One region of the Pseudoalteromonas sp. OF7H-1 genome, then DNA from elsewhere that is predicted to be linked to it. Evidence: riboswitches for the same ligand, from Rfam matches in the RefSeq annotation. Region 1 holds a riboswitch; the other holds the start of a gene.
The links. Region 1 has a riboswitch for cobalamin ahead of MHN30_RS17700 (TonB-dependent receptor). Riboswitches for the same ligand answer to the same signal wherever they lie in the genome.
Positions count from the first base shown of each region.

Region 2: linked by a shared signal. The riboswitch ahead of MHN30_RS00690 (ABC transporter ATP-binding protein) and the one ahead of MHN30_RS17700 (TonB-dependent receptor) in region 1 are both predicted to bind cobalamin.

Region 1 is NZ_JAKRFX010000016.1:840-15,530, reverse strand. Features, by position in the region: gene MHN30_RS17755 (SDR family NAD(P)-dependent oxidoreductase) at 1-73, shown strand, start outside; gene MHN30_RS17750 (amidohydrolase family protein) at 88-921, shown strand; gene MHN30_RS17745 (YggN family protein) at 916-1,686, opposite strand; gene MHN30_RS17740 (DUF1566 domain-containing protein) at 1,864-2,367, opposite strand; gene MHN30_RS17735 (DUF1566 domain-containing protein) at 2,378-4,063, opposite strand; gene MHN30_RS17730 (hypothetical protein) at 4,079-4,411, opposite strand; gene MHN30_RS17725 (DUF2982 domain-containing protein) at 4,434-5,138, opposite strand; gene MHN30_RS17720 (efflux RND transporter periplasmic adaptor subunit) at 5,367-6,419, shown strand; gene MHN30_RS17715 (efflux RND transporter permease subunit) at 6,426-9,524, shown strand; gene msrA (peptide-methionine (S)-S-oxide reductase MsrA) at 9,521-10,057, shown strand; gene MHN30_RS17705 (hypothetical protein) at 10,127-11,104, opposite strand; gene MHN30_RS17700 (TonB-dependent receptor) at 11,265-13,127, opposite strand; cobalamin riboswitch at 13,162-13,408, opposite strand; gene MHN30_RS17695 (YajQ family cyclic di-GMP-binding protein) at 13,498-13,980, opposite strand; gene MHN30_RS17690 (VanZ family protein) at 14,133-14,483, shown strand; gene MHN30_RS17685 (2-dehydropantoate 2-reductase) at 14,476-14,691, shown strand, end outside.
Region 2 is NZ_JAKRFX010000001.1:148,153-162,843, forward strand. Features, by position in the region: gene MHN30_RS00650 (NADH:ubiquinone reductase (Na(+)-transporting) subunit B) at 1-234, shown strand, start outside; gene MHN30_RS00655 (Na(+)-translocating NADH-quinone reductase subunit C) at 224-973, shown strand; gene MHN30_RS00660 (NADH:ubiquinone reductase (Na(+)-transporting) subunit D) at 973-1,605, shown strand; gene nqrE (NADH:ubiquinone reductase (Na(+)-transporting) subunit E) at 1,616-2,224, shown strand; gene nqrF (NADH:ubiquinone reductase (Na(+)-transporting) subunit F) at 2,245-3,471, shown strand; gene MHN30_RS00675 (FAD:protein FMN transferase) at 3,580-4,611, shown strand; gene nqrM ((Na+)-NQR maturation NqrM) at 4,712-4,924, shown strand; gene MHN30_RS00685 (histidine phosphatase family protein) at 5,005-5,604, shown strand; cobalamin riboswitch at 5,623-5,751, shown strand; gene MHN30_RS00690 (ABC transporter ATP-binding protein) at 5,820-6,617, shown strand; gene MHN30_RS00695 (iron ABC transporter permease) at 6,614-7,639, shown strand; partial or broken gene cobT (nicotinate-nucleotide--dimethylbenzimidazole phosphoribosyltransferase) at 7,632-8,685, shown strand; gene MHN30_RS00705 (adenosylcobinamide-GDP ribazoletransferase) at 8,685-9,467, shown strand; gene cobU (bifunctional adenosylcobinamide kinase/adenosylcobinamide-phosphate guanylyltransferase) at 9,467-10,006, shown strand; gene MHN30_RS00715 (cobyric acid synthase) at 10,003-11,475, shown strand; gene cobO (cob(I)yrinic acid a,c-diamide adenosyltransferase) at 11,477-12,073, shown strand; gene MHN30_RS00725 (cobalamin-binding protein) at 12,073-12,924, shown strand; gene ung (uracil-DNA glycosylase) at 12,921-13,589, shown strand; gene MHN30_RS00735 (DUF3545 family protein) at 13,630-13,821, opposite strand; gene tal (transaldolase) at 14,228-14,691, opposite strand, start outside.

The sequences.
Region 1 (14,691 bases):
CTTGCTAAGTGAGGATGCGAGTTTTATCACAGGTAGCCTACAAAACATTGATGGCGGTTATACCGCACAGTAAAAAAGGAATGCGTGATGAGTCTGAGAATTATTGATAGCCACCTACACTTTTTCGATTTAGCGTTAGGACAATATTCTTGGCTCAAGCACAACCCGCCGGCTTGGCCTAATCTGGAAAAAATAAGGCAGAACCATACCCTTACAAGTCTCCCCCACCATGCACAGTTTACACTCGAAGCCTTAGTGCATGTGGAAGCCGGTTTTGATAATCACAATCCCATCAACGAATTACATTGGTTAACTCAGGAACTTGGCAGCTTTCCTTTTAAAGCCGTCGGTTACGCCCCTATTAACGCGACTCCTGAGCAATTTAGCGCAGCTATAGCACAGTTAGCACATCCTCATCTCGTGGCGATAAGAGACATCACCGAAGGCTGTGACAGCCAACGTTTATCTGCGCCTTTCGTGCTCGAAAATCTCACCTGTCTTGCCGAGCATGGACTACATTTTGAGGCGCAATTAGAATTTAAACAAAGCGAAAAAGTCGACCTTTTATTACAACTTGCAGAACAAAAAGCTGACCTTAAAATCGTATTTAACCATGCTGGTTTTATTGACGCTAACAGTCCTTGTACAGATATATTAAGGCGCATTGGAGCGCTTAATAATGTCATGATCAAGTGCTCTGGCCACGAAATGTTAGCAAACCCACTCACACTCTCTGAGTGGCTTACTCACTTAATCACACATGCGGGAGAAGAGAGCCTAATGCTAGGTTCGAATTATCCGGTTTCTCTTATGCAAAAAAGCTATTGGCAAATATGGCAGGATTATTTAGACGTGATAGGCATATCGTCAACTTGGCATAAACTCAGCCGAGACAATGCCAAAAGTTGCTATGGATTATGAGCGGATCTGGACGAGATCGTAAGCAACTAGCTCAGGTACTATGCGCTGTAGTTTTTCTTCCGTTTGATCTAAGGTGTTTAAGCACTCGCAATATTCTGCCGCTTTTTCTTCTAATTGATGGGCCTTTTTCTGCAGCGATTTATCTATCTCTTTCGAAATAATCTCCATGCGTTGTCCCATATCGTTAATGCGATCTTCGATATTCCCTTCGCGAGATTTAAACGCATCCCCCAAAGAGACTAAAATAGAGCCCAACGAACCATGAACAGCAGAGTGAATTTTTTGACTGATCTCTTTAGTAAAGAAATCATCAATTTTAGAAAGTGACTGTGGTGCGATAAAAAAGAAATCATCTCCACGCTTAAACTTATCCATCAGCGCACGTTCAACGTATTGCAACTGCGTTTTGAGCACTTCAGGTTCTTTGTCGGACATCCCCTCAACTACTTGCTCAATCGCACTCAATCCGAGGTTGACGCCATCGGTCGCCAGATTAACCAGCTCAGGAACTGTATCCCGTATTCCTAGAGAGTACTCGCGCACAACTTTCTCCCCTTCCTGATCTAACTCAATCCAGCGGCCTAGAATAAAAAGCTGACTATCATTGTTGATTTGAATTCGGGTCTGACCATCATCAACGATACGAATTTCGTTGTCAGTGATGATAAGACCATGCCCAAGTTCAACATCGCACTTATTGTTAGCATGAGCAGAAGACGTCAATACGGCACAAGATAAGGCTATCGCGCTGAGTAATCGATTCATATGGCCTCCTGTGTGCAGAATGTAAGACGGGAAAGGGGTGCTTCAGGAGAGTACCAAAAGATCAAACAATCCCAAAGCCATTTTAGACGGATGAAAGTAACAAGCTGTGTCTGACTGGCAATATTAGAGATCCATACCCGTTAGCATCAAGGGCAATATCAATACCACTAATAAAGGCTATTGATAGTATCTTACTAACCTGACAAAGGCATCCGCAGTTTTAATGGTTGGATTATTTTTACCATCAGCAAACTGATACACCCAAGCAAACTGAGGTTGGTTCGTTTGGGTCGTTGCCGACCAATAATTATTACTTTTGGTCGTTGGAAATACCGTTATGTTTATTGCTGGAGTCACACACTCGTGATACACAATACTGGCCAGTTCTTTAACGTTAGGCACTTGCCAGTCTGTAAACCCTGCAAATTGGTCTTCGTTGGCAACCACCAATGCCTGCTGCCAAGTAAGTTGCTGAGCATTGTCTTCACAGCTTTGAGCAGTTGCGTTGTAACTTTGCCCAAAGTTGCAGCGCTGCCACATCAATCCCGTTTGGCTATCGAGCACAGTACCGTTACTGTTTATCGTATAGCGGCTGGTATTGGAGCCGGTACCAACGCAAGTTTGCGCTTGGCAAACAGCCGTAAATGACAAAGTAAATAGTATAGTTGCAATAATTTTCATACCACGCTCCCTAAGGGTTCCTTACCAACCTAACAAATGCGCTGCTAGACTTTTCTACTGCAAAATCATTGCCCGTATCCATATCGATAACATAAGCTCTTCTCAGCGTGCCACCGGTACCATCTAAACTCGACTGCAAGGTCCAGTAATAGCGATGGCCAAGCGTGGTTGTGCTAGGTAAGTTAGGGAAAAGTGCTTCATCTATCACCGCGGTACTTGCACTGCCGTAATCTAGTAGTCCAAGTAGTTCCATATAAGTTGGTAAGCGCCAATTGTTACCACCACAGTAACTTTGCTCTCCAACGGCAGGATTATTCACTTCATCAATCAAAGCTTGAATACCACAATGACTATCCTGCGGGCAGGTTGTATTTGCGGCGGCCTGAACACTCCCCTCGGCAATTGCTCCGTCTACCTCAACATACCAGGTATAACTATTTTGTGCGTTGCGAGAAGAAGTATTTGGTAATGTACCCGAACTTGCTTCTTTCACTTCCCAAATAAGTCCTGTGACGTTATCACGAACGCAAGCAAAGTCGGTAGCGTCATCAGGCAATTCATCCGCAAAGCGATTTAGTTTGGTAAAGTCAAAACCTGCTCGACCACTGCCTTCTTTCGCCACCTGAGTGGCAAAATTATCACGCCCACGCTGCGCATCTTGAGCCGTAAACTGCGTCATACTACAAGTGATCGCATCCGTATTGTTATAACACGCGGTTTGACCACTATCGTTTAGTTTACCTAATGGCTTTTTCTCGATATCAATGCGCACGGTGTCGGTAGCAGAGCGGTTTTGCGAATCAGTAACGGTCAGCTCAAATTCCACTTGCGACAAAATATTTTGATCTGGTGCGTTAAAAGTTGTTGAACACCCGGTAACAGAACTTAATGCTACTTGAGTGCCAGGCGTCACTTGCCGCCATACACACTGTTTCTGACCAGATACAGTATCACTGTTTGAACCATCAAGCGTAACCTCATCAAACTCTTGCACTTGCTGGTCGCTCCCAGCATCTGCCACTACTACATCCGAATTCGCAAGTAGCCCGAGGGTAAACTGAGTACTGGCTTGTCCGCCTTCATCATCGGTAACCGTCAACTGCCAGATTGACGCCTGAGAGCTCGCCAATAATGGATGGACAAAAGATAAAGTAGCTGTATTCAAGCCCGTTGGCTGTATTGTTGTGGGACCACTTACTTGCTGCCACTGATAAGCAACCACTTGGCCATTTTCATCTGGATCGGAGGAGCCTGCGCCACTGAGGACAATAGTATCTTTATATTTGGCTGGTAATGTTTCCGGTGCTGTTTGGCTGATACTTGGTATAGGTAATTGATTGTTAGATTTGATAGCAACCGTCACTTGGTCGCTTGCAAGACTGCCATCAGGCGCAACATAATCAACCTGAATAAGTAAATTAACATCGGCTTTGATATCCGGCGCAACAAAAGCGGCTTGTTGCTCCGTGATTGGAAATTCACTGACGTTTGCACCAGAGATTACTTGCCAGTTAAAAGTACCACCTGCAGGTGATGCTTGTGCATTCAAGGTGACTTCTGTTTTTTCAGTTACTTGGACATCAGCACCCGCGTTAACCGATGCGCTGACTTGACTCGGTTCATCACTCCCAGAGCCTCCGCCACAACCCGTTAATATTAGCGCAAGTACAACCCAACTTCCCTTGAATGCATTCATATTATTCCTTATGAATTATAGATAACTCTCTTGATGTATTCGCACGAACAACTTAGTGCCAATTTTACTGTAATCTATTTTATATTCTCGGCCGTCTAAAGCCTGAATAAACAACAACCGCTTTACTTCACCAAATACATCAATACTCGAAACGTGGACGACCTCTAAATAACGCTCTTTAGCTTCTCTTCGATTTCTAGGTAAGTCTTCCTTAAAAGGCACTAAACCATTTGCAGTCACCTTGATTTTTGGGTGTGCTTCACCATTTACAATCACAAGATCTAACTTCTTCTCTTTGTGAATAATGGTATTACGCCCACTTTTAATATAGGCCGTTTCTAAGCTCATATTGGTGTATCCTGTTACATCTTCAGTAGGTGGTTTGTTCTTCTAACAATGCTTTTACCACCTCTTTAGGGTTAAGTTTCCAGCGGTTTAACATGACTGAAAATTGCCAAATATCCCTGTCTAAGGCAGTCGCGGGGATCAATAAATCATATCCCGTCACTGTCTTTAAATTATCCATCCGGTTTGCAAACATTGCCATTAAACCAGTATATTCTTTTCCCGCCTTGGAGCGAAAAACGGTTTCTTCTATCAACCATTCAGATGGGCAGTTGCCATTTTCGCAATGCATTTTAACAGCTTGTAAAAAAATATGCCGCTGTTCGATCAATAATTTACCCGCAAGTCGAGGTGTTAAATTTAATAAAAACGCATCAATATCATTAAGTTTAATACCAACTGCATTTAACTCAAGTGTTTCAACACCTTGTTGAACTTTGGGAATGCCGCTGGAGTGGAAGTTTACAATGGATAGCGGCCAAGCTCCATATTTATGCACATACCTAAACTCTTGTTCTGTAAAGTATAAACTAAAATATGGTTGCTGACTTTTAAGAAAGCCAACAAAAATAGCCACTAACATGGCGCTGGCAAGAAATATTTCTACAATAGTAATAGCTGTACCACGCAAGTTGACAAAAAGCATGATAACAACCAATCCAATTGCACCAACCAGCATAAATTCAACGCCATTGCGATCAGCGGTTGCACGTAGTTTTGCTTCAAGCATGGGTATACCAGACATAAAAGATATACATGATGATCGCCCATGCGACTAATTTACGTATTGTGATGCATCGTTTACATGAATGACTGTGTTTCATAATATTTAATTTAGGTACAAACACTTAAATTGAATTACATTTTCGTTTAATGCACAAATTTACAGGATATGCCGTAGACTTTGTTAGCCTTTAATTTTGTAAACTAGAGACAAATTATAATCTGGGTCACTTTTATGCGTCATCAATCAGGAAAAGCACTGTTTCCTTTTATCATTGTAGTGCTAGTCGTTATCAGCGGCTATTTATATTTACCAGCCTCGGAAGGCAAGATGAGTGGCAACTCGGCACCCGTAACCTCCGTTCAAGCTCATACTGTAGCCAAAGAAGAACGTATTATTGCTGTTCACTCTATTGGTTCCGCTAGAGCAAATCAAGCAATCAACGTGAGTAGCGCCCAAAGCGACTACGTGGCAGCCCTATATTTCGATGACGGAGACGTAGTAAAACAAGGCGATAAGCTAGTCCAGTTGCGTGATGCCGAAGAGAAACTCGATATCGAAGCGCTGAAAGTGACGCTAAAAGAAGAAATTAGACAACTAAACCGCCTTAAAGACCTAGCAAAAACTCAATCGGCGGCTCGCTCTCAACTAGAAGCACAATCAGCAAAGGTAGACACCTTAACGGCACAATTGGAAGCCACTAAAACAAAACTCGCCGAGATGACCATTTATGCGCCATTCGATGGATTACTGGGTACTCGAAATGTCTCCATTGGTAGCTTCGTAAACAACAATACAGTGATCACCACACTCGATGACATTAGCATCATTAAAGTGGATTTTCAGGTACCAGAAAAATACCTAGCGCAACTACAGCTTGGTATGCAAGTGAATGCACAAAGCGAAGCTTACCCAGAGCAACTATTTACCGGTAAGGTCTCCCATATTGACCCGCGTATTAATGAACAAACGCGCTCGGTACGAGTGACAGCGAGCTTCACCAATCTAGACCATAAACTTCGCCCAGGTATGCTACTACATATGGGACTTGAACTAGCTCGATTACAAGCCCTTGTGGTGCCAGAAAAAAGCATCATTCCAAGACAAGACAAACATTTTGTATTTGTCATTGACGACCAAGGTAAAGCGCAACAACGCGAAGTACACCTGCAAACTCGCTTTAGCGGCTGGGTTGCTATCGATGAAGGGCTTACAGAAGGGCAACAAGTGATCACGGAAGGCACCTTGAAGATCCGCTCAGGCTCAAAAGTCGAAGTAAAGGGGTAAGGCGACGTGAGAATCACTGATACGGCGGTAAAGCGCCCGATCTTCGCGATCGTCATTAACTTACTGCTGCTGACCTTTGGCTTAGTGGCATTTACTATGTTACCGCTGCGCGAATACCCTGATATTGAAACTCCAATAGTCAGTGTAAGCACTAACTACACAGGCGCATCAGCGGAAGTAGTAGAAACCAAGATCACCCAAGTACTAGAAAACCGGATTTCGGGGATCGAAGGGATCAAAAGCATAAATTCTAGTAGCCGCAACGGTAGCTCCAATATCACTATCGAATTTAATATCGATCGTGATATCGACGCTGCTGCAAATGATGTACGTGAGCGCGTTTCTCGTGCGCTGGATAGACTACCAGAACAAGTTAGGCCGCCTGAAGTATCGAAATCAAACAGCGATGAAAGCCCTATCGCTTGGTTTGTACTCAATAGCGAAACCATGGATACCTTGCAGCTTTCAGACTACGCCCAACGCTTTATCGTTGACCGTCTGGCGGTTGTTGATGGCGTATCGAATGTACGCATTGGCGGTGAGCGTCAATACGCCATGAAAATTTGGCTAGACCGAAAGGCGATGGCCGCTCGTGGAGTCACAAGCAGTGATATTGAACAAGTGCTACGCAGAGAAAACGTAGAATTACCCGCTGGCGAAATTGAATCCGTTGACCGTGATTTTTCTGTTCGTATTGCCAGAAGCTATAAGACTCAAGAAGACTTTGACAACCTAGTAATTAAGCGCGGTGAACAAGGCTATTTGGTGCGACTTGGTGAAGTCGCGCAGGTGGTACTTGAAGCCGCTGACGACGAAAGTACCTTCCGTGGTAATGGTAAAAATATGATTGGCCTTGGTGTTGTTAAGCAAGCCAAAGCCAATACGCTAGAAGTGGTCGACAACGCTCGTAAAGAGCTTGAAAAAATAAAGCGCAACCTGCCTCAAGGCACCACCATAGAAGACAGCTACGATTCTTCTATTTTTATCCGTGAGTCCATTGCTGAAGTATACAGCACACTTGCGATTGCCATGGCGTTGGTAGTACTCGTTATCTACATCTTCCTTGGCAATATCCGCGCTACGCTGATCCCTGCTGTTACCGTGCCGGTAGCCTTAGTTGCAACCTTTATGTTCTTACTGGCCATGGGGTATTCTATCAACTTGCTGACGCTGCTTGCACTTGTGCTTGCCATCGGCCTGGTGGTCGATGACGCCATTGTAATGCTAGAAAATATCTACCGCCGCATCGAGCTTGGCGAACCCAAGTTACTGGCAGCCTACCGTGGCGCGCGAGAAGTAGGCTTTGCCATCATTGCGACAACGCTGGTTTTGGTTGCCGTGTTTATTCCCTTAGTCTTTATGGATGGTCGTATTGGCGCCCTATTTACCGAGTTTGCCTTTGCAGTAAGTGCTGCGGTGCTGTTTTCCAGTATTACCGCGTTGACCTTGTCTCCTGCCCTTTGCTCCAAAGTATTAAAGCCCAGCAATAAAGAAAACCGCTTTAGTCAGTGGATGGACCGTCAATTTGGACGACTAGAACAAGGGTATCGCCGAGTTTTACAAGACAACTTATCGCGCAAATATAGCCTGATTGTGATGTTGGCACTGGCGGGTTTTACCAGCTATAGCCTGTTTAAACAGATCCCGTCTGAACTGACACCAAAAGAAGACCGCGGTACTTTCTTCGTTATGATGAATGGCCCAGAAGGGGCAAGCTACGAAAACAACTCGCAAAATATGGCAAAAATTGAAGAGCGCCTACTACCTTATGTAGACTCAGAGGAACTTAGCCGCGTGCTTATTCGGGTGCCTGGTTGGGGTGGTCAAGGCGGTGTTGCTATTATCGGCATGCCAGACTGGGATGAGCGAAAACGCTCTACTTGGGAAGTCATGGATGAGATCAGCGGTAAAATGCAAGACGTTACAGATATTCGCGCCTTTGCTATTATGCGCCGTGGTATTGGCGGCGGCGGTAACTCACGTCCCATTGAGTTTGTACTGCAAGGTAACGACTACGATGAGTTAGCTGCATGGCGCGATCGCATTCTAGAACGCGCACGAGAAAATAAAGGACTGGTTCGTCTCGATCACGATTACAAAGAAACCTTCCCACAGTTTTTGATAAGCATTGATAAAACCAAAGCCGCAGATTTAGGCGTGTCGGTAAGTGCCATCGGCCAAACGCTAGAAACCATGCTGGGACAACGTCGTGTTACCACCTTTATTGACCGCGGTGAAGAATACGATGTGATCTTAAAAGGCACCAAAGCCGACTTCTCTGCCCCAGATAATATTTCTGATATTTATGTGAAATCTCGTAGCGATGAGCTCGTGCCATTAGACAGTTTGATCACCATAAAAGAAGAAGCCACAGCTTCTCGATTAAACCGCTACAACCGTATGCGCGCAATCACTATCACGGCAAACCTCGCTGGCGACTATACACTGGAGCAAGCGCTCGACTTTTTAAATAAAGTTGCCGCCGAAGAGAATGATATCGACGGCGCCATCGACTACAAAGGCGAGTCACAGCTGTTTTATGAAGGTGCATCAGCGATGACCTATGTGTTTATTCTGGCGCTCACCGTTACGTTCTTGGTATTAGCCGCACAGTTTGAAAGCTTTGTCCATCCACTGGTTATCATGCTCACCGTACCGCTGGGTTTAGTTGGTGCAATGTATGGATTGTTTATCACCGACAGCACGCTCAACATTTATAGCCAAATTGGTATTGTCATGTTGATTGGCCTTAGCGCCAAAAACGGTATCTTAATCGTGGAATTTGCTAACCAATTGCGTGACAAAGGCATTGCCTTCGAACAAGCCATTGTTGATGCTGCAGCGCAGCGATTACGACCTATTATTATGACCTCGCTAACGACCGTAATGAGCTCCATCCCTCTTGTGTTTGCAACAGGTCCTGGGTTCGAAAGCCGCATGGTGATCGGTGTCGTGATTTTTGCCGGTGTCAGTGTTGCCACCATTTTAACCTTGTTTGTTATCCCAACCGCCTATACTTTACTAGCTAAGAAGACGCAATCTCCAGAAGAGACGACAAAACGTCTTGAGGAGCAGTCGAAACAACATCCTGAGCAGGAGGTATAATGGCAAATTTACAAACCGCAACTTTTGGTGGTGGTTGTTTTTGGTGTATTGATGCGGCATTTCGCCGCGTCAATGGCGTTGAGTCAGTGCAGTCAGGTTACACAGGTGGCCACACAGATAATCCCACCTATCAAATGATATGTCGGGGAGACAGTGGCCATGCTGAGGTAGTCCAACTGCAATTTGATGCCGATATTGTCAGCTTTGATACTTTGCTTACTATGTTTTTTACTCTGCATGACCCAACGCAGTTGAACCGCCAAGGTAACGACATTGGTACTCAGTACCGCAGTGTGGTGTTTTATCATGACCAGCAGCAACAGCAACAAACTCAAGATTGTATTGCGCAGCTTCAAAGCCAGTTAAGTGAAAAAATAGTGACTGAAGTTAGCCCAGCGCCTGAATTTTATCCTGCTGAGCACTATCACCAAGATTATTACACTGAAAACCCAAACCAAGGCTATTGCAGTGTGATGATTGCCCCTAAAATTGCAAAGTTTGAAAGCCATTTTGCGACAAATTTAAAGCACTAAACTTGTGTGCCGAACGCAATAGATTGCGTTCGGCTTATGGCTTACGGCTTACGGCTTACGGCTTACGGCTTACGGCAACATAGGTATAGCAAATACATAAAAACTAGTGCGGCCATCTTTAATCCGCAAATGCCCACGCATTACTTCCATTTCTAAATTCGCAGTATCACCAGGTCTTAAGGTATCTAAGCCTTTAAGCGGAACAACACCTGAATTGATTAACTGGGCGTTGTGTTTAATGACCTGCGGAATATCTTCGCTCATATCCACACCCAAGAATTCAAACACATCAATCACAATACGGCTAAATTCTGTATAAAGCTTGTCAAAAATCCCTGGAGTCAAAGTATCTATCAAATCGAGGATCCACGGCAACTCTACTTTTGTCGTCACCACAGGCTTAAAGCTAGAAATTAAAGGATCTAACTCAAGCTGCTGGGTACGTACATCATACTTACCTTTGATGGTGACATTTTCGTTGTTAATATAGACATGGATATAAATATTCATCCCAAGCTGCTTCTTACGAAACTTAGCGTAAGACTTCAAATCGAAGCCATCGATCAACACCGGTACTTTATTTTGTGCATCGACTCTACCTGCGATTTTCATATGCATAGTGCCGTAGAGACTAGTCGTGTGGCTTACTTTATTTGAGCTAGATTGTGCGGCAATATTATTGACGATATCGGTCGTCAACTCTTTGTAGTTATGTTCCACATTCGAAAATTGCTGATGAATGATATCTGAAACCTGCGTATACATTTCCTTTGGACCTTGGCTAGATGTTGTCCTGCCAGTAGACCAACACTCTCCACCGGTATAAATCACAGGCACAGATATAGGCGTTAGGTGATCGTTGCCAGGATGACGATAGTACATCATGCTGCGGATCCGACTACAGGTTTGCGATGGCGCGTTAAACCAAGCGAAATCGCCCGTCATTGATTGTGTTGAAAATTGAGGTTCAAGCTGGCTTTCAGGCTGTGAGGCTTGTGCTGATGTGACAATCCCAAGCGTGAGTAACCCAAATAATAGTGACTTCATGTTCTTTTCCTTAAGGTAGTAATAATACAAATCAAAGCTATTATCAACCACATGTAAGGCAGAACACCAGTTACAAATGTAATGCAACTAGATGATAAATAAGAAAAGTGATCCATTACTCATGATGGATCACTCTGGGTATTGAAAAGCAGTTAACGCATTAGAAGCTGTAGCTCACACCAACGTAGGCTTGTCTACCTAGTGGCTTATAGCCCAGTAAAGAGCCATCTTTTGCTTCGCCCGCTGTGGCATTGAAATAACGCTTATCGGTTAAGTTTTCAATTCGGCCATTTAACTTGAATCCGTCGAAAAACGTATAGTTAGCAGCTAAGTTAAACAGCGTATATGACGGTAAAGTCACTGTATATGCACCTTCAGCTCCCCATACTTTATCGTCGCGATTACCTCTATGGACTAAGGTCAGTGTTGCGTCAACATTTTCCCACTCTTTACTGACTGAATAAGTTAAGGTACGTCTCGCTCTGCGCTGTAATTGCTTATCGGTATCAGCGTCTTTAGCACTCACATAGCTCGCATTTACTGTATGCTCGATACCAAAGTTGTCTTCAATTTCAACAGAAAGATCAGCACCTTCAAAGTCAGCGCGCTGAACATTGTAAGGGACGTATTTCCATTTATCATTTTGCTGATAAACGATTTTATCGGTAATACGGTTATCGTATACCGCAGCTTCCACACGGAAGTTCTCGCCGCTCCATGTGACAATAATTTCGTTATTAGTGGCTTCTTCAGGCTTAATATTCGGGTTAGGCAGATAGTAAGGACTATCAATCACAAACGCCTGTGATAAAGAAGGTGCTCTAAAGGCAGTACCATGATTCAACTTAACACTGAGGCCATCCATGAGTTGCTTACCTACAGCAACCGTGTAGGTGTTTGCACGACCATGAAAATCATAATCATCCGTTCTCAGTACAACCTCTGCCAGCCAATTTTCATCGTTGTAAAACCCACCTAGTGCTAAAGATAAGTTATCACGCTCAGGCTCTGAAAAAGAGGCGGTAGAATCACCAACATCTTCATTTAGAAAGGTAAAGTTACCCGTGAAGATCAAAGCTTCAGTTAAACTATATTGCGACTGATATTCAAATTGGCTGCGTTTGGTGACATAAGCGTTATCGTCAGCACTATTACCGATTTGAACGTTTTGTTCCTTACCTAAGCTGTATGACGCACTTTGGCTAAACTTGTCAGTACGTCTTTTCCACGCCAACTTATTGGTGTAGTTATGGAAACGGTAAGCATCACTACCAAAAGAGTCATACTCCCCCTCTCCTTCACTGTACTGTGAACGTAAGCTAAAAATGCCACTTTCTTCATCACCATACTGCACATTTAAACCGGCATTACCGTTATAATATCCATCACGGTCATGGTTTTTTGTGATTGCAGCTTCAGGGTCTTTCTCTATCACATCATAGCCATCGGTATGAGTGTAACCCGCATTAGCTGCAATACTAAACTTATCTTTTTTGTAATTTACCGTTGCTTCGGTCTTGGAGTAATTGTTACTCCCAGTCGTAAGCGCGATAGTATTGTTATTCCCTTCGCGACTAATAATATTAATCACGCCAGCAATGGCATCTGAACCATAAATCGCAGCTTTGGCACCACGAATGATCTCAATCCTTTCGATGCTATTAAGTGGTAAATTAGTGAGCGAATTGTCACCGGAGTTTGCATCCGTCACTCGAACCCCATCAATTAACACTAGCGTATGCTTAGCATCATTACCGCGTAGGAATAAACTCACGCTTTGGCCGAAGCCACCGTTTCTAACCGCTTGAATACCTGCGACATTATCGAGTAGCGATACGACATCTTGAACATTGCTTTTTTCAATTTCAGCACGACCTATAACCGTAATGGCAGACAGTGTGCTTTCTAGAGATTGTTCAAATTTATTGGCAGTAACAGTGATATGTTCAACATTTTGATCAGCAAACGCTGAAAAAGAGAGCGCCGTCGCTATCGCCGCGCTTAGAGCAGTTTTATTTAACATGGTTTCCCCTAACTTGTACCCACCGTACAAGAACACAAAGTGACTGTTTCAAGGCCGGTCTCCGGGCTCAGTAAACCTGCAGATTAGCAGTTCACTCTACCGTTGCGGGGGCAGCGCTGGCATAGAACCGATCCAAGCTAATCACGTGCAATAAACTGTCTTATTCAATTTATTGTTGATTAACGCAATTAGATGTTCCCTTGTGTTCGCACCAGTTTCCCGATTATCTATACACTTAGCAACCACACTAGGTTGTGTACAGCACCTTGAAAATGCGAGGCTATTGTCTTGGGTTTCGGAATGATTGTCAATGGACGTCTAGAAATCCAAAAGTGCAATCTATGCACTTTTGGAATGAAGTAAAGCGTAATTAGTCGCGGAAGTTTTTGAATTGAAATGGTTGGCCAAGCTCACCGGTACGAACCAGTTGCATCGTTTCTTGCAAATCGTCACGCTTTTTACCCGTTACACGCACCGTATCGCCTTGAATTGATGCTTGAACTTTCACTTTTGAGTCTTTGATGAGCTTAACCAGTTTTTTCGCCATCTCTTTGTCGATGCCTTGCTTTAACGCCACCTTACGCGATACGTATTTGCCAGAGCGCTCAATGTCTTTTAACTCGAAGCTTGCCACATCTAGGCCACGCTTTGCCGCTTTACCCACTAGCATATCGAACAATTGCATAACTTGCTGTTCTGCTTCCGCTTTGAGGTTAATCATTTCACCGCTTAGCTCGATTGACGCATCTACGCCACGAAAATCAAAACGTGTATCAAGCTCACGAACCGCGTTGTCTACGGTATTTTTTGCTTCTGTCATATCAATTTCAGATACAATATCAAATGAAGGCATGCTTCTCTCCTAAAGTCATTTTGGCTCGATTATAGCAGTTTATGCCTAATTTGAGTTACTTTAAGTTTTTAAACAGCGTATTAGGATGTTCACCCAATGGACAGTTTTCGATGGTATACTGCTCGCTTAGTCATACAGAAGTAGGATGTATTGTGACACGGCGCGTTTATAAAGCTCTTTTGATTATCTCTTTAATTATATGTACGGTGCTATTCGCAAAGGAAATTAGCTTGTCTCCAAAGCTGTTCCCAAATATCGATAAAGTGGCACATTTTGGTGTGTTTTTTGTGCTTGCGTTTATCTCTCACCATGCTTTTAAAGTAAAGGTATGGACACACATAGTGCTACTGTCCTTGTACGGTGCAGGAATTGAGTGGATGCAGCATTCATTACCATATCGCCAAGCATCTACCGCTGACTTTTTGGCTGATTTAGCCGGTGCGGTCAGTTATTTTGTTCTATTTTATATTTGGGCAAGTTGGCGCAACAGAAAACATGGCTAACATACATATTTTAGGTGAAGGGGCGATAGGATTACTGCTCGCCCAGCACCTTAGTCAATCTCATCAAATTACGCTGATCACTCGAAATAAACGCGCGGCGACTTATCGCTATCAAACAGCAAGTATTCAACAAACCATCCCATGCAGCACCAAAACACTTGCAGAACTCCCTGCCAACAGTATAGATACGCTAATCATTCCCGTTAAA
Region 2 (14,691 bases), on a different contig from region 1:
GCATTTGGTATGTTCTTTATGGCAACAGACCCTGTATCTGCGTCTTTCACAGACAAAGGTAAGTGGTTATACGGTGCGCTAATCGGTGTAATGGTTGTGCTTATCCGTGTTGTTAACCCGGCATATCCAGAGGGCATGATGTTGGCAATCCTATTCGCTAACCTTTTTGCTCCACTATTCGACCACTTCGTAGTGCAGTCTAATGTGAAGAGGAGATTGGCACGTGTCAACTAAGAATGAATCAATGGGCAAAACGCTCGGCGTAGTTGTTGGCTTATGTTTAGTGTGTGCAATCGTAGTATCTTTTGCTTCGGTTCAGCTTCGCCCTATGCAGCAAGCAAACAAAAACGAAGATATTCAACGTAACATTTTAGCCGTTGCTGGCTACGATAAAGTTAAAAACGTGTCTGAAGTTTTTAACCAAAATATCGAATCACGTGTTGTTAGTCTTAAAACAGGTGAGTTTGTAGAAGACGTTAAAGCGGAATCTTTTGACTTTGAAGCGACTAAGTTTGATGCCAAACGTAGTTACAAACTTTCAAAAGCAGAAGACAAAGCGGGTATTCAACGTATCACGAATAACTCTCCAGTTTATTTCGCAAAAGATGACCAAGGTAAAGTGTCTACTATCATTCTACCAATCCAAGGTTACGGCCTTTGGGGTGTGATGTATGGCTTCCTTGCGCTAGAAGCTGATGGTGAGACGATTAAGTCAATCAACTTTTATAAGCACAGCGAAACTCCAGGTCTTGGTGGTGAAATCCAAAATCCTAAGTGGACTGCACTTTGGGATGGTAAAGAGCTTCCTATCGACGTAGTTAAAGGTAGTGCTGGCGGTAACGAACACAAGGTAGACGGTCTATCTGGTGCAACACTTACTTCTAACGGTGTTGATCACACAGTTGATTTCTGGACAAGCGACAAAGCGTTTGGTCCATTCCTTGCGAAAGTACGTAAAGGAGCATTGAACTAATGGCTAATGCAAAAGAAATGAAGGAAGTCTTGTTTGGTCCTGTTTTTGCGAACAACCCGATTGCACTACAAGTGTTGGGTATCTGTTCTGCATTAGCGGTAACATCAAGCCTTAAAAATGCACTTATCATGTCAATCGCGTTGACATTGGTTACTGCGTTTTCAAGTTTATTTATCTCAATGATCCGTAATCACATTCCTTCAAGTGTGCGTATCATTGTCCAAATGACGATTATTGCATCTTTAGTAATCGTTGTAGACCAAGTGCTTCAAGCCGTTGTTTACTCAACAGCAAAAGAACTATCAACGTTCATCGGCCTTATCATTACTAACTGTATCGTAATGGGTCGTGCAGAAGCATACGCAATGAAGTCGCCACCAACAATGTCATTCCTTGACGGTATTGGTAACGGCTTAGGTTACTCTGTTGTACTTCTAACAGTTGGCTTTATCCGTGAACTATTTGGTGCAGGTACATTGTTTGGCGTTGAAATCCTTCCACTTATTTCTGAAGGTGGTTGGTATCAGCCTATGGGTCTACTAGTTATGCCATTCAGCTCGTTCTTTATTGTTGGTTCTTTCATTTGGGTACTTCGTACTTGGAAGAAAGAGCAAGTAGAAGCGAAGGCATAAGGGGAGAGAGATGGAACAGTATATTAGTTTATTCGTTAAAGCGGTTTTCATTGAAAACTTAGCTTTATCTTTCTTCTTAGGTATGTGTACTTTCTTGGCGGTATCTAAGAAAGTAACAACGTCGCTAGGTCTAGGTATTGCGGTAGTTGTAGTACTTGGTATCTCTGTACCAGTGAACAACTTAGTTTATCACGCAGTGCTAGCGCCGGGTGCATTAGAGTGGCTAGGTTTTGCAGAAGTAGACCTTAGCTTCCTACGCTTCTTGACGTTTATCGGTGTAATCGCAGCGCTAGTTCAAATTCTAGAAATGACGTTAGATAAGTTCTTCCCTGCGCTATATAACGCACTAGGTATCTTCCTACCGCTAATCACAGTTAACTGTGCGATTTTCGGTGCGGTATCATTCATGGTTGAGCGTAACTTAAACTTCGGTGAATCTGTAGTTTATGGTCTAGGTTCAGGTGTGGGCTGGGCACTTGCTATCGTATTGTTAGCAGGTATTCGTGAGAAGATGAAGTATGCAGACGTTCCTGATGGTTTACGTGGCTTAGGTATTACCTTTGTTACTGTAGGTCTAATGGGCTTTGGCTTCATGTCATTCTCTGGTATTTCACTGTAAGGTAGCGAGGAAACTATACGATGGAAACTATTGTATTAGGCGTAAGCATGTTCATCGCTATCGTTGTGATGCTAGTGCTTATCATCATTGCAGCGAAATCGAAGCTTGTAGCAAGCGGTGACGTTACAATTGATATTAACGGCGATCCTGAAAAGGCGATCAAGACTCCTGCTGGCGGTAAGCTACTAGGTGCACTTGCAAACGCGGGTATTTTCGTATCGTCTGCATGTGGTGGCGGTGGCTCATGTGGCCAGTGTCGCGTACATATTAAAGAGGGGGGTGGTGATATTCTACCAACCGAACTTGACCACATCTCTAAAGGTGAAGCACGTGAAGGCTGTCGTCTAGCGTGTCAGGTTAACGTTAAAAACGACATGGAAATCGAAGTTGAAGAATCAATCTTCGGTGTTAAAAAGTGGGAATGTACAGTTATCTCTAACGATAACAAAGCAACTTTCATCAAGGAGCTAAAACTAGGCATCCCTGAAGGTGAAGTTGTACCTTTCCGTGCCGGTGGTTACATTCAGATTGAAGCACCAGCTCACCATGTTAAATATGCAGACTATGATATTCCTGAAGAATATCGTGCTGACTGGGAACGTTTTGGTTTCTTTAAGCTAGAGTCTAAAGTTGACGACGAAACTATCCGTGCGTACTCAATGGCTAACTACCCAGAAGAGTTTGGCATCATCATGCTAAACGTACGTATCGCAACTCCGCCGCCAAATAACCTAACATTACCTTGTGGTAAGATGTCATCGTACATCTGGTCACTTAAAGAAGGTGATAAGGTTACTATTTCTGGTCCATTCGGTGAATTCTTCGCGAAAGACACAGATGCTGAAATGGTATTTGTTGGTGGTGGTGCTGGTATGGCGCCAATGCGTTCACACATCTTCGATCAGCTTAAGCGTCTTAACTCTAAGCGTAAGATGTCTTTCTGGTACGGTGCACGTTCTAAGCGTGAAATGTTCTACGTGGAAGACTTTGACGGTCTAGCTGAAGAAAATGATAACTTCCAATGGCATGTTGCCCTTTCAGATCCTCAACCAGAGGATAACTGGGAAGGTTACACGGGCTTCATTCATAACGTACTTTTTGAAAACTATCTTAAAGACCATGAAGCGCCAGAAGATTGTGAGTTCTACATGTGTGGTCCTCCAATGATGAACGCGGCAGTTATTAACATGCTTAAAGACTTAGGTGTTGAAGACGAAAACATCCTACTTGATGACTTCGGTGGTTAATTAGGTTTCGGTCTAACAATGAACTTAAGTTAGAATATAAGCCCTCCAGCAAAATGCTTTGCTCGAGGGCTTTTTTATACCCGTTGGTACTAAACTCAGGGAATTCTGATGCAAGCAAGTTACGCTTTTTTATCTAGATTTTTTATTATTTCGTTTTTATTCGTTTTTTTAACAGGGTGCCAAGACGCTAAACCTGAAGCCAAGGAAATCGTGCTGACTGGTAAAACCATGGGCACGACTTACAACATCAAGGTATTCCCCGGTGAAAAGCCGCTCGAACAAGCGCAGTTGCATGAGGAGGTTGAGCAAGCATTAAAGGCTGTTAATCAATCTATGTCCACCTATATCCCAGATTCTGAGATTAACCAGTTCAACCGTTTAGCCGCAAATACTGTTATGTCTATCAGTGAAGACTTTCGCTTGGTAGTTGCTGAATCTATCCGCCTTGGAAAGTCGACCAAAACGCTTGATGTTACGATGGGACCGCTTATCGATTTGTGGGGATTTGGTCCTGACAAAAGACCAACAATGCGTCCGTCACAGGCCGAGTTAGACGATATGCGCACTCGTATCGGTGTTGATAAGCTTATTTTAAATGACCGTGGTCTTGCGAAAACAGTTGCGGGGCTGGAATTATCATTTTCTGCAACCGCTAAAGGTTATGGCATAGATAAGGTCGCTGAGGTGATTGAGAGTCATGATATTCATGACTATATGGTTGAAATCGGTGGCGAGCTTCGCGTTTCTGGCAAGAAGCCGGATGGTGAGTGGCGTATTGCTATCGAGAAACCCGATGCGCCTGTTGGTCAACGCCAAATTCACCGCGTGATAGAGCCCGGCAAAAATGGTATTGCAACTTCAGGAGACTACCGTATTTTTTATGAAATGGACGGTGAAACCTTTACACACCTCATTGACCCTACAACGGGTCGCCCAGTTAAACATGAGCTGGTATCGGTAACGGTACTACATCCATCTGCGATGACAGCTGATGGCCTAGCGACGGCATTGACTGTGATGGGCACGGAGCGTGCAAAGGCGTATGCCACTGAGCATCAACTCCCCGTGTATTTGATGTATAAAAGTCCTGAAGGGATCAAGAGTTACGCGAGTGAAGCATTTAAGCCGTACTTGAATTAAGCTGAACAACACCCCATAATTTAATTGTGAGTGACGCCATGAAAGCGTATAATTTGCGCGTCGTCACTCAATTCAATGTAGCAATAAAAGGGGCTAGATAATGTCTTTATTCCTCCTTACTTTCGGTTTACTTATGCTTATCGCTGTTGCGATGGCTGTAGGCGTTATCGTACAAAAGAAATCCATGGCCAGTAGTTGTGGTGGTTTGGGCTCAATGGGCATTGACAAAATTTGTGATTGCGACGATCCATGCGACAAACGCAAAAAGCGGTTAGCAAAAGAAGAGATGTGGAAAGAAAACCAGATCCTGTAACCGTAGAATGATATTAATTGAAAACGCAAGCTTAGCTTGCGTTTTTGCTTTTTGGGTAACAAACCTTAGGTTAAGTAAAAATGCAGCGGCAGCTATATTTTGTTCGTCATGGTGAAACGACCCTATCAGGCCATTTACTTGGAGTGACAGATCCCGAACTCAGTACCATAGGCGCTCAGCAATTGCTGCAATCGTTAACGAGTCTAAGTGGCCTGCGGCGTATTATTAGCTCTCCAAGGAAGCGCTGTCTGAATACTGCTACAGCCTTTGCAAAGCAGTATCAACTCCCCGTTGAGGTGGAGCCAAATCTCGCCGAATTTGATTTTGGATTATGGGATGGACAATCCTATGATACGCTTTGGCGAGAAACCCAATCTCCAAGTATTGGCGATTTTTGGCAAAACCCTTGGCTGCACACGCCTCCTGAGGGCGAGTCTATGTATGATTTCCATCATCGGGTCGCCACATGGTGGCACAGCATTTTGGCGTCGCCAAGTGAAGAGTGTACCGCCGTCGTAGCGCATGCTGGAGTAATAAAAGCGCTTGTAGCACTTATTCTTGACCTATCGCCTGAGCTTACTGCATACCAATCGAAGATAGATATTCCTTATGCGGGTATAGTAAAAGTTGAGGTGTTTTACGACAGTAGCCAAACGGCTTGGCCAAAAGTTGTATTTTAGACGTCTAGACTTCATAATATTGCAAATTTCGTGATAGGCAGATATTGGGAATGAGGTGTGAGTCCTCAACTGTCCCCGCAACTGTAAGTGCTTGAGCCTTGCCTCTTGCATAAGTCAGATACCAAGGCCTATCCATATACTTAAGCGGGCAGACTTAAGTCAAAGTTGTCGCTTGTCTATAAGCTACTACTTTGCCGTGCCCAATCAGAGGTGCTATGGCAGTCACTCCACAGTTTCAAGTCGATAAACTTAGCGTGCAGCTTGGTGGTAAAGCCATCTTAAAGGCACTCAGCTTTGCTATTAATTCGGGTGAATTTATTGGTTTGCTCGGACCGAATGGTGCTGGAAAGTCGACTTTGCTGCGCACTTTATATCAATACACAGCACCAAGTTCTGGGGCGCTACTTTTCAATGGTAAGCCGTTAGCTAGTTATGGACGTAAAGCCTACGCGAGACATGTTGCTGTAGTGCTACAAGAGATCCCCGCTGAGTTTACTCTGCCATTATTTGATATGGTATTGATGGGGCTAACACCGAACAAATCACTGCTCGCGACAACGACGGCCGCTGAAAAACAGGTAATCTTACATGCCATTGAGCAAGTTGGATTGAGCCATAAATTGGAGCAATGTTTTAGCTCCTTGTCTGGTGGGGAGAAGCAAAGGGCAATGATCGCACGTGCTATGGTGCAAGCGCCTCAAGTATTGATAATGGATGAGCCCACCAGCCATTTGGACATTAAATATCAAATCCAAATTATGGAGCTGGCCAAACAGCTTGGTGTTACTATCATTGCGTCTTTTCACGACTTAAATTTGGCTAGCGCCTTGTGCGACCGCTTATTAGTATTAAATAACGGTGAGCTTGTTGCAGATGGGTCGCCACTTGAAGTCATTACCGAAAGCCTATTAAGCCAAGTTTTTGGGGTATGTGCAGAGGTTTCTACTGTCTGCCATCCGCCAAATAACAGTGAGATCCCACATATACGCTTTTATTACGGGTATCAATTATGATTGCCGCAAAGCGGATCGCGTTGATATCGATACTGCTATTGAGCTTGTGCTGTTTTAGCATGCTGATGGCACTTAAGATCGGTGCGATTGATTTATCTTGGCATACGGTTATACAAGCGATTATTAATTTTGATCCCAACGTACTTCAACAACGGGTGGTAGTTGAACTTCGTCTGCCACGGACGTTACTGGCGATGAGTGCGGGAGCAGGACTGGCGATAGCGGGCCTTATTTTACAAACCGTGACGCGTAACCCTCTAGCTGATCCTTATTTATTTGGTATTTCTTCAGGTGCTTCATTCGGTGTGGTGGTGCTTATCGCGCTATTTGGTGCACAGTCTAGCCTAATGATGTCTGGGGCTGCATTTGTCGGAAGTTTGCTGTCTATCTTGCTACTTTTATTTGTGGCAAATCGCAATGCGCTACAGCAGGTGGAAACTATGCTCTTGGCGGGCGTTGCACTTTCTTTTCTGTTCAGTGCCTTTACCAGCTTGTTGCTTTATTGGAGTGACCCTCAAGCCATCAGTGCAATCTTGTTTTGGAATCTAGGCTCGTTTGCAAGGGCGAGCTGGCAATGGCTATGGCTTCCATGTTTGGTCGTGCTACTGAGTTTTATCACGCTTTTAGTGATGCGTCGGCCACTCAACGCCTTGTTGCTCGGAGATGAGAGTGCCACCACGCTTGGCGTGAATGTAGGACGAGTGCGAATAGGTATGTTGTTATTGAGCTCCTTACTCACCGCAGTACTTGTGGCTGCGTGCGGCGGAGTCGGATTTGTAGGCTTGATGATCCCGCATATCGTGCGCTTTTTTATCTCGCAAGCAAAGGTGATTGGGCTTGTGGCCACCGCGCTGTGCGGTTCGCTTTTGATGCTATGGGTGGACGTATTGTCGCGCACGCTTATCGATAATCAGGAACTTCCTGTGGGTGTGATCACCGCTGCCATTGGCAGCGTGTTCTTCTTAGCATTGCTTATTTTCAAAAATCGCCGCTCTGGAGGCGTCGGAGTTACCCATGGTTAAACCGTTAGATACTCGCTTAAACACGCTTATTCAACAGCGCATTGACTTAAAAACCAAACCGCTAGGTGCGCTAGGTAAGCTTGAAGCCTTGGCTGCGCAGCTAGTACAGATCTTCTCACAAGGGCAGACGCAATTAGACATAGAGCAGTTAGCAATAATACGCCCTGCAATGTTTGTTTTTGCGGGTGACCATGGTATTGCAAGCCAAGGGGTTTCTATTGCGCCAAGCGAGGTGACTGGACAAATGGTTGCAAACTTTGTGCAGGGGGGCCGCGATCAACGTCTTTTGTCGACAACTTGGTTGGCAGTTAACCGTAGTAGACTGTGGCACATTAGTGCCATGTGAGCCTGCGCCGAATTTGCGCTCACAGCGACTTGGCGATATTACTCATGCTTTCCATAAACAGTCCGCGATGAGCGAAATGCAGCTCAAGCAAGGACTTGAATATGGAGAGCAAGTGGTGATGTCCGCTATTGAAGCGGGTAGCAACGTGATTGCTTTTGGTGAAATGGGGATTGGCAATACCAGTTCTGCAGCTGCAATTTTAGCGGCGCTTAGCGGGGCGAGTGTGGAATTATGTGTGGGGCGTGGTACAGGCATTGACGATGAAACGCTTTGCAAAAAACGGGCACTTATCAAACAGGCTCTAGAATATCATCAAGATAAGCTTGCGACGCCAGAACAAATTTTGCAGCGCCTGGGTGGCTTTGAAATTGTGCAAATGGTTGGTGCCATGCTGGCGGTTGCTCGGGCACAAAAAGTGATTATAGTGGATGGCTTTATCTCCACCGCAGCGGCTATGTTGGCAAGTAGAATAGCACCGCATAGTAAGCAATATATGGTGTTTGCTCACGGCTCTATGGAGCAAGGCCATAAGTTAATGTTGGAGCAGTTAAACGCTGAGCCATTACTGCATTTAGATATGCGCTTGGGTGAGGGAACGGGCGCCGCTCTAGCGCTTCCATTATTACAAGCTGCGCTAGGCTTTTTTTGCGAAATGGCAAGCTTTGCCGATGCCCATGTTACGCAAGTGGTAGACGCATAATGCAGTGGCAACAAGAGTGGCGACTGTTTAAGCTTGCTGTGGTATTTTTAACGCGAGTGCCAATTCATTTGGATCCTGCCCCTTCATCTGATGAACTTAACGAAGTGAGTGGTTACTTTGCTTTAGTTGGTTTATTTGTTGGTGGCTTCTCGGCCATACTTGGCTATGTTGCCAGTAGTAGTGTGTCGCCAATGTTCGGCGCCGTCGTTGCACTGGCTGCGAGTATTTTACTTACCGGCGCTTTCCATGAAGACGGTCTTGCCGATGTTTTTGACGGTTTTGGCGGTGGCTGGAGCCGTGAACAAAAGCTTGAGATCATGAAAGATAGCCGCCTTGGTACATACGGTAGTTGTGCGCTGATATTACTGTTAATGGCCAAGTTTTCGCTTTTGACCATGCTCTTTAATGACTTTGCAGTGACACTCGCTGCATTTATTTTAGCCCATAGCCTAAGCCGTGCCTTTGCGGTGTCTTTAATCGGTGCGCTTAACTATGTACAGGCTGATGAGCTGAGCAAAGTTAAGCCGGTAGCGAAACATCTATCAAGTGCTGCGGCGACTCGCCTTACGCTCACTACCACCGCGATTTTAATTTTTTGTTGGCCATGGCTTGCGCTTTCACTGTTCGACTTGCTGATGCTGTGTACTTGCTTATTTGTGTTAAGACTTGTGTGCATTAAATGGTTTAACGCGCAACTCGGTGGTTACACCGGAGACTGTTTAGGGGCTGCGCAGCAACTTGCTGAGCTTGCTATTTTGCTTTTTATTGTGGGTCATCTCTAATGGCACAAATACAGTTAATACTGGGCGGTGCTCGCTCAGGCAAGAGTCGCTTGGCAGAGCAGCGCGCTATTCTATTGTTAGAGCAAGGTGCGGTGAACGAACTTTACTATGTTGCAACTGCAAAAGCCCAAGATGAAGAAATGAAAAGCCGCGTGTTTGCTCACCAGATGCAGCGTGATAGCCGCTGGCAGCTAGTGGAAGAGCCGTGGCATATTGATAAGCTTATTGCTACTGCACGCGAAGATGCGCTGTTACTTATCGATTGTTTGACCTTATGGCTGAGTTTTGGCTTATGCGAAATGGGCAAAGCCGCGACCATAGACAAAAAAGAACATGTGCTGGCGGCACTAGAAAGCTGTGCTGCCACTGTTATTTTGGTGAGTAACGAAGTGGGGCATGGGATAATTCCGCTTGGCGAGCTAAGCCGTGAGTTTGTTGATGAGTCTGGTTGGCTCCATCAAGACATTGCTAAAGTGGCCGACAGAGTCGATTTTGTTATTGCAGGCTTGCCACAATGTTTAAAAGGTCAAGACGTATGAAAACCTTAATGGTGCAGGGTACCACGTCGGATGCCGGTAAAAGTACACTGGTTGCGGGACTTTGCCGGGTGCTGCAACGAAGAGGCTTATCGGTTGCGCCTTTTAAGCCGCAAAATATGGCACTAAATAGTGCTGTCACACCTTGTGGCGGTGAAATTGGCCGGGCACAAGCACTCCAAGCCGAGGCCGCAAAAGTCCCGCTATCCACAGACTTTAATCCTATTTTGCTTAAGCCAAACTCTGACACTGGCGCTCAAGTGATCATTCACGGCAAAGCCATTAGCAATATGGAAGCAGCCGCTTATCATGACTACAAAAAGGTAGCGATGGAGGCCGTACTTTCCTCACATCAACGCCTCAGCGAACAATTTGAGCTGTGCATAGTGGAAGGGGCGGGGAGCCCAGCTGAGATCAATCTGCGTGAAAATGACATTGCCAATATGGGGTTTGCCTGTGAAGTCGCGTGCCCCGTGATCATTATCGCTGATATCGACAAAGGCGGGGTGTTCGCACACTTGGTTGGCACACTTGCGCTATTAAGTGACTATGAACAAAGCTTGGTTAAAGGGTTTGTGATCAATCGCTTCCGTGGTGATATTGCGTTATTGCAATCTGGACTTGACTGGCTCGAGCAAAAAACGGGTAAGCCTGTACTTGGGGTATTGCCCTATTTGCATGGCTTAGCGCTCGATGCAGAAGATGCGGTGACGGTGGACAATATCTGTGAACGGGGATCGTTAAGCGTCAGGGTTTTACTATTTCCTCATATTAGCAATCACACCGACTTTGACACCTTGCGCTTAAACCCTGAAGTGGATTTGCGTTACGTACGCTATCAAGAATCTATAGGTCCTTGTGACTTAATCATTCTGCCTGGCAGCAAAAATGTGTTGAGCGATTTAACCTTCTTGCGCAAACAGGGTTGGGCAGAAGAAATCAAACGGCACCTGAGGTACGGTGGTAAGGTACTAGGTGTGTGCGGCGGTTTGCAAATGTTAGGTAAGTTCATCAGAGATCCAAATGCGGTGGAATCAACACTCGGTGAAGTCGCTGGGCTTGGTCTGGCTGACTTTGAGACCACACTCTCAGAGCAAAAAGTACTGACGCAAGTATCTGGCATTTGCCAATTGGATGAGCAAAGTGCTGAAATTTGTGGTTACGAGATCCATGCAGGGATTTCTTCTGGAGCGGCACTCGAGGTGCCATTCTTGCGATTTAACACACATCCAAATAACAGTGTGCAGGACGGTTTTATCTCTCGAGATAATCAAATTGCAGCCACCTATTTACATGGTTTATTTGATACGGTCGCCGCGACACAGGCTATCTTGTCTTGGGCCGGTAGTAAGCAAGCGGGTACAGCCGCGATTGATTTAGCGAAGCACAGAGAGCAGCAAATTACGCGTCTTGCCGACAGCTGTGAAGCACATTTAGATTGGCAAAAATTGATGAAAATAATTGAGGAATAACATGAGCGAACAACAAGATAAGCATCAGCAACGACAGCAAAAAGTAAAACAACAAGTCGATGAAAAAATTGCCGCAGCGCAGCAAGAGCAGGGCATTTTACAAGTGATCACAGGTAACGGTAAAGGTAAGTCAACATCTGGTTTTGGCACCGTTGCACGCTGTGTCGGTCATGGTATGAACGCTGCGGTTGTACAATTTATTAAAGGAACCTGGGATTGCGGTGAACGCAATTTGCTCGAAAAAGTCGGCGTGCCATTTGCTGTCATGAAAACGGGCTTTACATGGGAAACGCAAAACCGTGAAACTGACACTGCTGCTGCGCAGGCGACGTGGCAGCAAGCAAAAGTATGGCTACAAGATGAAAGCATCGATTTGGTATTGCTTGACGAAATTACGTATATGTTGAGCTATGACTATCTAGATTTGGACGAAGTCATAACGGCGCTAGAAAACCGTCCTACCATGCAATCAGTGATTGTAACTGGGCGCGGTGCACATCGACGCCTGACCGAGCTTGCAGATACCGTGAGCGAAGTGCGTAATGTGAAGCATGCGTTTGAGGCCGGCATTAAGGCGCAAAAAGGGTTTGACTACTGATGCTAAAATTCGCCTTATTTATTGTTCTAGGTTTTGCCTTTAGCGTTAGTGCTAAGCCCGCAGAGCGGATCATCGCGCTTGCGCCTCATATTGTCGAAAATCTTTATGCAATAGGAGCTGGGGAGCGGGTTGTAGGCACGGTAGCCTATGCAGATTATCCAGAATCAGCCAAGCAACTGCCTCAAGTTGGTGACTATCAAGGCATTTCGGTTGAGAAAATTTTGGCACTTAAGCCTGATCTTATCATTGCGTGGAAAAATGCAAGTCACGTTCCTATGCTTGAAAAGCTCGAAAGCTTTGGTGTTGAGGTGATTTATAGTGAAGCGAAATATCTCGATAAACTACCCGAGGAGTTGCTACGCCTAGGTAAAATTACTGGCTTTGGAGCCCAAGCTCAGCAACAGGCTGATTTATTTACTAAACGTTTAAATGAGCTAAAAGCCCAGTATACACAAAGCGCTAGCTTAGCTGTATTTTATCAATTGTGGCCATCACCGCTAATGACAGTGGGAGGCGAAAGTTGGTTACAGCAAGTATTTACTGTGTGTAATGTGAAAAATGTTTTTGCCGACGCCACCACGGACTATCCGCAAATTAGCATTGAGAATGTTCTGTTGAAATCACCACAAGTGATTGTGATCCCAGAAGAAAAGACTAAACAAGAAGTTAAGTCAATTGCATGGCAGCAATGGCCGTCGATCCCTGCGGTAAAGCACCAACAAACTATTTCGGTGGATGCCGATCTGCTCCATCGTTATAGCTATCGTATGCTCGAGGGAATATCGGATTTATGTGGTAAACTCGACGTTTCTCGAAGCCATTATAATATGATGAAAAAAGGTGAAGCATGACAACGTGGAGTGACGTGTTAGGTCAGGAAAAACAACAAGATTACTTTAAACAAACCATGGATTACGTGGCAGAGCGTCGTGCTCAAGGTATAAATGTGTTTCCGCCCCATGAACAGGTATTTGACGCGTTCAAAGTCACGCCTTTTGATCAGGTTAAAGTGGTGATTTTAGGGCAAGATCCCTACCACGGACCCAATCAAGCTCATGGTCTATGTTTCTCTGTGTTGCCAGGGATTAAGCCGCCGCCGTCGTTAAATAATATGTATAAAGAGTTGGTGCAGGATATTGACGGCTTTCGCATACCTAATCACGGCTACCTAATTGACTGGGCTAAACAGGGCGTACTACTGTTAAATACGGTGTTGACGGTAGAACAAGGCCAAGCCCATTCACATAAGCATTTGGGCTGGGAGCGCTTTACAGATGTAGTGATTGAAAGGCTTAATGCCCACAGCGAAGGTGTGATTTTCTTACTCTGGGGCTCACACGCCCAGAAAAAGGGTAAAAGCATAGATACAAACCGTCACCATGTTTTACACGCACCACACCCTTCGCCGCTCTCAGCACATCGCGGCTTTTTTGGTAGTGGCCATTTCAGTAAAACTAATCAGCTGCTCACCCAAATGGGTAAGCAGCCAATCGATTGGCGATTGGCCGAGCTATAGCAGATAAAAACCAAAAAGAGCGCCGTGAAGGGCGCTCTTTTTAGTTAAAATCAAATTCGTCTAAATCAACACTGTCTGCGAAAATATCCAATTCCTGTAGTTCTTTGCGTAGTCGCTGTTTATCTTTTAGCGCTTCAATTTCACGCCATTTTCTTTTTTTGCCCTTAGATGAAGTTTTTTTCCTAGTATCCGGACTTTCTAATAATTCTAATAACTCGTCTAGGGTATCCATGAAAATCTCCTATTGATAAAAACAACCTAAAGTGGCATTTGCTTTGGCTGTTGTTAGCACTACAACTGCAATGACACCGTTGATTTCTTCATACTATTTGGCAAACCTCAATATGAGGAACCGATAAAAGTCTGATAGCTAAAGTACGCTACAAACAACCCCGCGTTGCTTGCTTTTTGTACCAAAACCAGAAAGTAGCGGCATCAATTTTCACTTCAAGTGATATTGATATACCACAGACGGGATAAAAATAAAACACAATTGTGTCTTTTGGGTTAAAAGCAAGTGACAGTTTGATGAAGGTCAACTCGGGTGATATCTAGGAGGTGTTCAGAAGGGGTTGTATTGAGAGCGATAACAAAAACGCCGCAATATGCGGCGTTTCGAAATCGAATGTTTAAGGCACTTACAGTGCTTTAAAGCGTGCGACTAATGTTTCTTGTGCATCGGCAAATGAGCGAATACCTTCAGCAAGCTTTTCTGTAGCCATTGCGTCTTGGTTATGTAACCAACGGAACTCACTTTCGCTAAGCGCAGCAGGTTTTGCTTTAGGCGTAAAGTCAGCCTCAAGTAGGTAATCTTCGTTTGCAGGCATTGCAGCAAGCTCTTCTAATAGAGAAGGGCTAATCGTGAGCTTATCGCAACCCGTTAGGGCTAGAATTTCACCTGTATTTCTGAAGCTGGCGCCCATTACAACGGTTTTATAACCGTGCTGTTTATAGAATTCAAAAATACTACGAACAGATTGTACACCCGGATCTTGTAGTGGGTCAGTTGGTTTTTCTAGGCCGTTGGCAACGTGCCAATCTAGAATACGCCCAACAAATGGTGAGATTAAAAATACGTTTGCGTCGGCACATGCACGTGCTT